DNA from 2 places in the Paenibacillus sp. FA6 genome. Region 1 is predicted to be linked to the other one. Evidence: riboswitches for the same ligand, from Rfam matches in the RefSeq annotation. Region 1 holds a riboswitch; the other holds the start of a gene.
The links. Region 1 has a riboswitch for cyclic di-GMP ahead of ACP8HI_RS02480 (transglutaminase domain-containing protein). Riboswitches for the same ligand answer to the same signal wherever they lie in the genome.
Positions count from the first base shown of each region.

Region 2: another riboswitch for cyclic di-GMP. It lies ahead of ACP8HI_RS23355 (MucBP domain-containing protein); the one in region 1 lies ahead of ACP8HI_RS02480 (transglutaminase domain-containing protein).

Region 1 covers NZ_CP188820.1:537,033-541,253, forward strand. The annotation lists gene ACP8HI_RS02465 (glucose-1-phosphate adenylyltransferase) at 1-151, shown strand, start outside; gene glgD (glucose-1-phosphate adenylyltransferase subunit GlgD) at 148-1,251, shown strand; gene ACP8HI_RS02475 (AEC family transporter) at 1,481-2,401, opposite strand; cyclic di-GMP riboswitch class I at 2,534-2,615, shown strand; gene ACP8HI_RS02480 (transglutaminase domain-containing protein) at 2,629-3,435, shown strand; gene ACP8HI_RS02485 (response regulator) at 3,559-4,221, shown strand, end outside.
Region 2 covers NZ_CP188820.1:5,148,284-5,152,504, reverse strand. The annotation lists gene ACP8HI_RS23355 (MucBP domain-containing protein) at 1-2,191, opposite strand, end outside; cyclic di-GMP riboswitch class I at 2,262-2,355, opposite strand; gene ACP8HI_RS23350 (N-acetylglucosamine kinase) at 2,567-3,529, opposite strand; gene ACP8HI_RS23345 (exo-beta-N-acetylmuramidase NamZ family protein) at 3,593-4,221, opposite strand, start outside.

The DNA of each region.
Region 1 (4,221 bases):
AACGATCTATAAAGCTATCGTAGGTGAAGGATCCATCATTGGGGATGGAAGTAAAGTAGGGTCACCTGACACTGATGAAGTTACTCTTGTAGGAAATCATGAATCAATCCCTTCGGAATTCTTACACTTGAAGGAGCAGATGTTGACATGAAGAATGTTATGGGAATTATCAATATGGTGAATGAGACAGATCAGTTGGAAGAACTTACGTATCATCGAAATATCGGATCTGTTCCGTTTGCCGGTCGCTACCGCCTCATTGATTTCATTCTATCAAGTATGGTTAACTCTGGAATTACGAATGTTGGAATATTCACACATACGAAATATCGTTCATTAATGGATCATTTAGGATCAGGGAAGGAATGGGATCTAGACAGAAAAAGGTCTGGGCTGTTCATTCTTCCTCCTATGAAGGAAGGTCTGGATGGTTCCAATGGAGATTTACACGCATTAAATGCTCATAGAGATTATCTACATCGAAGTAGTGAGGAGTATGTCTTGATCTCCCGAAGCTACATGGTATGTAATATCGACTTTAACGGATTACAGGAATTCCACAATAGCACTAGAGCAGACATCACCGTAGTATATAAAGATACGAGTGATGTCGATTCATTCTCAACACGGATTGGAATGGATGATAAAGGTCGAGTGACGTCGATCTGGGAACCGAATTCATCACCGCATGGCGATAAGGTATCCATGGAGATGTTCTTTCTTAAGAAAAGTCTACTGCTAGATCTAATAGAAGCATCTTTAGCAGAAGGTCATCATAGCCTTATGAAGGATGCGATTCGTGCCAATCTTGGTCGGTTGAATATATATGGTTATTCGCATCAGGGGTATCTAGGAGTTATTAATACATTGAACAGTTACTACAAGCACAGCATGAATCTTCTGAATCCGAATGTGTGGAGAGAGTTATTCTTTAAGCCAGGACTTATTTATACGAAAATAAAAGATGAGCCCCCAGCACGACACTTAGCTTCCGGTCATACAAGTAATTCCATGGTGGCCAATGGATGTGTCATTGAAGGGCGTGTCGAGAACTCCATTCTATTTCGTGGGGTCCATATTCGTAAAGGTGCGACCGTAAGAAATAGTATTGTGATGCAGAACGGTGTGATCCATGAGAACACCTCCATCGAACAGGCTATTATTGATAAGGATGTCATCGTTAAGGCAGATAGAACGTTAATAGGACATGAGCGAGCGCCGTTTGTCGCTGTGAAGCGGAAGGTTATTTGATAGGGAATTACGTAGACTCTTGAACTCCGTAGTCATGATATACTGCAGTCACATTAAGACTCCGGTCTTGGAGACATATTCAATGGGTCCACAACAAAATGCTGAACCGTAAAGGTTCTCTGCATAAGGTAAAAGGGATTGGAAATCTAAAAGAGCAGCTCATTCCTCGTCAGAAGAGAGCTGCTTTTGCTTTATCAGACCTTTGTTGATACTACTTATATGTTGATCCTTAAAAAGTTCTCGCCAAAGAGATCAACGCAGTAATCGTGACGACATTCAATAAAGTGGAAATCAACACGGTTTGTGCGGCGAAATCGGGTTCGTTATGATACTCTTCAGCCAGAATGGATGAGTTAACGCCTGTTGGCATACCTGAAGCGATGAGTAAAGCTTGTGCGGGGATACCATGTAACCCCAAAGTGTATACGAGTAAACAACCAATTGCGGGTCCGATCAGAAGGCGCACGAATACACTCACATACACATCTAACCGATACAAGCGTAACGGATATTTCACGATTTGTGCTCCAAGCGTTAGCAATGCGACAGCGACCATGGATTGCTGTGCATAGGTTAGCGGTTGAGAGATAAAGATTGGAAGAGGAGCCTTCAGCGCACGAAGGAGCAATCCGATACCTAATGCGTAGGGGACAGGCATTTTGAGAAAACCAATCAATACACTTCTGTAGTTTCCTTTAAGCTTCGCCCCTTGGATAGAGAGCACACCATATGTAAAGGTCAGTAGGCTCTGAAGTGACATGATTAATGCTTGAATGGAGGAGGCTAATGGATCACCATTAAAGACTAAAGCGTTGACAGGCATGCCGTAGTTCCCCGAATTATCCAGCATAATACTATTATTGAATGCGGCCTTCATCCCCTTGCTAAGCTTCATATAACGGGATAGCAGTGAACCAATCAAGTAGAGGATAAGAACATATAGTGCGTAGAATAGCGTGATTGTCCCCAGTAGCTCTCCTGATATATCTGAATGATACATACTCATGAAGACAGCAGCAGGTGTGATACAGTAAAAGTTTATTTTGGCTAAAGTATATAGGTCTAGGCGGAATACGCGCTGCATCCAAGATCCAATTCCAATGAGTACGAATACGGGTAATACGACTTCTAACATGATGTCTACAATCATAAATTCAACTTCCTCTGCGAGTGATAGAATCGAAATGATCTTCCCATTATAGCACTTATGTCCGATAGGACTTAGAAGAATAACTTTGTTATAACAGAGGGTTATGATACGATAGGCAGATACAGAACTTTATTACGATAACGGCAAACCTATCGAAAGGTAGGGACGCAAAGCTATAGGGCCTTCTTGTTAAGATGGTAGCCTAGCCACCGAAGGGAGTTTTATTTGTGCGGAAATTCATGCTATTTGTGGCGACACTTGTGATAGTGATCTCTTTATTTAATGGAGTAACAGTCCGTGCTGCAGTAGGGACTAGCTGGTTAGATGAAGCTAATGTAGACAAGGGAATTATTAGTGTGAAGTACGACGTGAAGGCGAAAGTTCAGACAAAACTCGTAATCGTTAAGGGCGAGGAGAAATATACTTATGATTTAACGGTTAGCAAGCAAGCGGAAGTATTTCCCCTTCAATTGGGCAACGGTAATTATACAGTTAGCATTCTTGAACAAGCAACGGGAAACAAATATCGAGTTGTACACACAGATACGATCACGCTTGATCTGAGTGATAGCGCAACAGTATATTTGAACTCGATTCAGAATGTGAATTGGAATGATACGAATCAAGCCATTAAAAAGGCGAAAGAATTAACGGAAAATGTAAAAACGGATACCGAGAAGGTAACCATAATTTATAATTATGTCATTAATAATATTAAATATGATCATAAACTAGCAGCGAATGTTCCTGCAGATTATTTCCCTCAGATCGATCAGACATTGTCGTCGAAGAAAGATATTTGCTATGGGTATTCTACTTTGTTCGCAGCGATGCTTCGGAGTGTAGATATTCCTACTAAGCTTGTTATGGGTACGACTAGTTATGTGGATACCTATCACGCTTGGAATGAAGTATATGTGAACAATAAATGGGTTACTATCGATACAACGACTGATGCAGGCTGGAACGGTACTACAACAGCGTTTACGATGATCAAAGATGCAACAAAGTATTCGGCAACCAAACAGTACTAATGATAATATTTATGAGAAGCCTTGAACAATATGTTCGTGGCTTCTTTGTTTTTAGAAATCATGATATTGTTAACATAAGGAATTCAGTGTTACCCAATTCCACAAATAAGGAGTATGTTCTTAATGAAAGTGATTCTTGTAGATGATGAACAGCTTGCTGTAGATTATTTAGAGCGCCAACTTATGAAACTTTCAAACATAGAAATAATAGGTAAATTTATAGATCCGATTGTTGGAAGAAGAGAGATTCTTCTTCAAGATGTGGATTTAGTTTTTTTGGATATCAACTTACCAGAAATAAATGGGATTGAGTTAGCAGAACAGATTCTGGAGAAGAAGCCAGATATATATATTGTGTTTGTAACGGCATATAATGAATATGCCGTTAAGGCTTTTGAACTGAATGCATTGGATTATATAGTGAAACCTATTAGATTTGATCGGTTGAACAAAACGATGGAACGCATTACCGGATACGTAGAATCTAAACAAGATCAAGTTGTGAGTTATACTAATAGAATGAGGATGAATATATTTAGGCAAGTCACCGTCGAAGTGTCTAATAATCTATTCTCTGTGATTCAATGGCGGACGTCAAAAGCGCAGGAATTGTTCCTATATTTACTACAACATCGTGGTCAATTAGTTCGTAAATCTGTATTGATTGATCTGCTGTGGCCAGAGTATGAACAGGACAAAGTATATTCACAGTTATATACTGCTATTTATCACATACGAAAAACATTGGCACCCTATGATGAACATTTTCAAATTGTGAACTCAATG
Region 2 (4,221 bases), 1.4 Mb from region 1:
CCAAATACTTCACAGTAACCGTTTGTTCGTCTGCTGTGTAGTAGAAAATATGCTCTTGGCCTGGAGTTGCCGTAAAGGTATAGCTGTGACTTAATGCCTTCGCTGTGTACCCAGCAATTGTCGCTGCTGTAAGTGTAACGGTCCCTCCTGTTACACCCGCTTTAGTGATTGCAGCCTCCAATACCTTGTCCGTTCCTTCTTCCAAATACTTCACAGTCACCACTTGCGCGCCTGCTGTGTAGTAGAAAATATGCTCTTGGCTTGGAGTTGCTTTAAAAGTATAGCTGTGACTTGCCAATTTGGCTGTGTAACCAGGAATTGGCGCCGCTGTAAGCGTAACAGTCTCCCCTGTTACACCCGCTGTCGTGGTTGCAACCTTCAATACTTTGTTCGTTCCTTCTTCCAAATACTTCACAGTAACCGCTTGTGCATTGGCTGTGTAGTTAACTGTGATCGTTACTTCTTTATTAGGCATCGTTCCAGTTACTCTTCCGCTATTAACGATTAACCCACTACCTGTACTAAGGGTCACGTTCTTGAAAGTATATCCTGGAATAACCTTGTTGCTGTAATCGGAATCTACTGATTCACCTTGAAGTTTCTTGACTACTTCAGCTGGACTTAGAACGTTATCTCCAGCCTTATATTCTACATTGAGATTATAAGGTGCTTTCACATATCCGAACCAGATGGTTGGATTAGGAGCAGAAGTAGTTAATTTCATACTTGTTGGATTATCGCCTTTTTTGAGCGAATAACCATCAACAACTTTTGCTGGTACCGAATAGGTCCCGTTGATATCAAGCGCCGACTTTCCAGATACAGTAAACGGTTCGTCGTATAGCTGTTCTGCTAGATCAGGTCTATCTACAACAACTCCGGCTGTATTGATTGGATCGCCTTGCGCATTAACATAATATCCTCTAACGGTAATAGAACCCTTCCCGAAGCTCACCTCAGGTACATCAAATTCCTTCGATGCAGATTTCTTATTAACATCTGTATAGTTCAATATGGTTGCTTTGTTTGTTGGATATAATATGTTTGGATCTGCGTTCGCATCCATCTTAACGATATAACTCATCGTTGCTGGAGAGCCCTCGGCAATGTTACCGATATCCCAGTCGATCGTTTCTGACCCACTGTTCCATTTTGTCGTTCCTTGAGAAACGGTGACATCACCGATCTTATCAAACTTGGCACCCATTGGATCGATAACTTTTGCGTTCTCCGCTGCAAAGGAAATCTTGCTGGACAATTCAGTAAAGACGTTGTTCAACTCATTACTGGTTGAAGCAAGGTATCCCTTATTTTGACTCTTATTCAATACATCTTTGGCATTGTTATCATTTCCAACATCAAGCCCTATGGAATAAATACCAATTCCCTTATCCTTGATTAGCTTGGCTTCTGATATGGTTGCAATACCATTATTATTTACCTCGTGGCCGTTTACTGTATAAATTTCGCGATCGTACCACTGACCGAACCATTTATATCCTTCGGCTAAATTATAGTTACTACCTGATCCGAGAACAGTCCCGTAATTAAAATTTGAAAGCGCAAACCCTGCCTTTTTGTCTCCAGGCCATGTATAAGTTGTCGCCTTACCTGCCTTATAGCTGTATGTCGGTGCTCCATCACTTAAGAGGACGATGACCTTGTTCTGTGCTTGGCTTCCCGCCAACAACGTATCAGCACGGTGGAGTCCTGCTTGAATGTTGGTGCCTCCACTAGCTTTAATTTTATCAATGTCTTTCTTTAGATCTCCCTTACCAGATGTCCCCTTAAATTCGGATACAGTTGTTACATCATCAGAAAAGGATACAACCGCTATTTTTGTCGTCGAATCTTTAATTAGCAAATTATCGACAAATTTATTCGCGGCCGTAATAGCATTAGTCATTCGACTCGAATCTTTCATACTTGCCGACCGATCGATGACCAATACAACGTCTGTACTGGTGTTAGTCTGAATATTTTTACCCTCAACGGTTAACGTTACCTTCCATTGACCCAGTGCCCCTGGTATAGGCTCAGCTACCTTCGTCAGATTAACTGCTCCCGGATTGGGCCATACTGGCTGATTCGTTGCATCCGCAGAGCTTGTTAGCAAGGTTCCTGGTATAAGTCCTATGAACACTGAGAATATGAGTAACCACATCGATGCACGTCTTAAACTCCGTTTCATTGTTTCCTCCTTATTATTTATGGAATTAGTTCCCCGGAACACAAAAAGGTCCAGCTGCATTAACGAGGTTAATTGCAGCTGGACGATCATAAGTCTATTAACATAGACTCTTAGATTCCGAGGCTTTGCGAACCAATCTTTCGATTAGTGTGCCAAAATATACAATTGTCGTTAGCGCAGATGCACTTTCGTGACTTACATCATATTTTTTGCTCCGTAAATAATATAAAGGAACTATCGTAGTCCAATATATTCCACATATCGAAAATTGTCAATCATTTATATTGTAACAATTCCTAATATTAATGGAGAAACCCAAGAATATAATCAATCCAATTTTCCACTCGTTCAGTTGGTTTAAATGAATAATATCGATTAAATAATCTTTATTATAGTCTTCGATATATTGTTTGTTTGCTGTTCTATTTCATTTAAGCGGTTCAATGCCATAAGCATCGCACCGCTAGATGCATCCTTTCTTGCAATAATACATTGCATCCCAGGATAGTGCTGTTCCAGCATTTTTACAAAAGCAGTCTGCACAAAGGTAGCCTTGAGCAGAACACTCCCCGCCATAGCAAGAGTTCCTTCCTGCAAAGACAGTTTTTCCACTACAGGGACCACCAGCTCGAACAAGGAACAAGCACTTTTTCTAGCAATGGTCAGAGCCACCTGATCCCCCAGCGCACAGGCATCTGTCAAGATAGGAGCCAAAGCAGCAATGTCCTTTTTATTGGTGCTTTGGTCATACACAAAACCGACGATCTGCTGAACCGTCTCCATAGAAAGTTGCTTATACACCATTCTAGTCATTTCTGTTGGAGGTAAACGACCATCATTCGCCTGTACCATAGCAGTGAGTATATCCCGACCTATACTGTAACCACTGCCCTCATCATCTATGAGGTGACCCAAACCACCCGTGCGATGAGAAAGACCCTTTTCATTTCTCCCATAACAGATCGACCCGGTACCTGCAATTAGAATAATGCCGTGCAGATGTTCTTGTGCACCGTAAAGAGCTGTTTCGTGATCGCCAGTAATGACCAGTCCTCCCTGATACCCACACTCTCTGACATTAACATCTAGCCGAGTGATAACCGTAGGATTACTGACTCCAGCCGCACCGATGCAGATCTGTACACAATGATCCAGACCGCCGCATACCCTTGCAATTGTTGCAAAAATCTCTTGAAAACTAAGACGGATACTATCCTCATCCTGCCCATTATAGTTAATAGCACCCGATGTAAAGGTATGCACGACGGACCCATTCTCATCGGCTACCGCCACCGCGGTTTTTGTACCGCCACCATCCAATCCTGCAACATATCTCATCTATTTATCACGCCCTTATATTTACCATTGTAATGATAGGTTACTCATACCACATCTTCTCTATTAATACAGATGATACTGCTGTTTGATCTGTGCAAATTCCCGACTTTCCTCACGGAATTGCTCCAATAAAGCCGAAACATCTACTGATTCGTCACGGTACAGCTTATCCCCACACAACAAATCAATAAAAGGTCTATCTTTCTCTTTCACTGGTGGTAGGAACGAGAATTGTTCGTAGAGTTGCTTGATGGTATACATTAGAGTAACACCTGTTTCCACAGCATGTATAGCGCGGGCATCCGTTACATACAACTGCACGCCCCTACAAAGTTCTCCCTGATGTTTCGAAAAAGTAGGTTTGAAATAAACCGGTCGGAATAATACCCCAGGTAACTTCTTCCCATTCATCTCATCCGCTAATTGCTCTGCCTGGATAAACGGTGCTCCTATCATTTCAAAAGGAAATGTGGTTCCTCTTCCTTCAGAAATATTGGTACCTTCAAATATACAAGTACCGCTATATAGCAGGGCGGAATCAAATCGCGGTATGCCCATGGAAGGCTGCACCCAGATACGATCAGTATCAGGAAATTGCATACTCCGCTCCCAACCATCACAGAGCACCACATGCAGTTCACAATTCCACTTCATCTGGTCATTGACCATCATCGCCACCTCGCCAGCAGTCA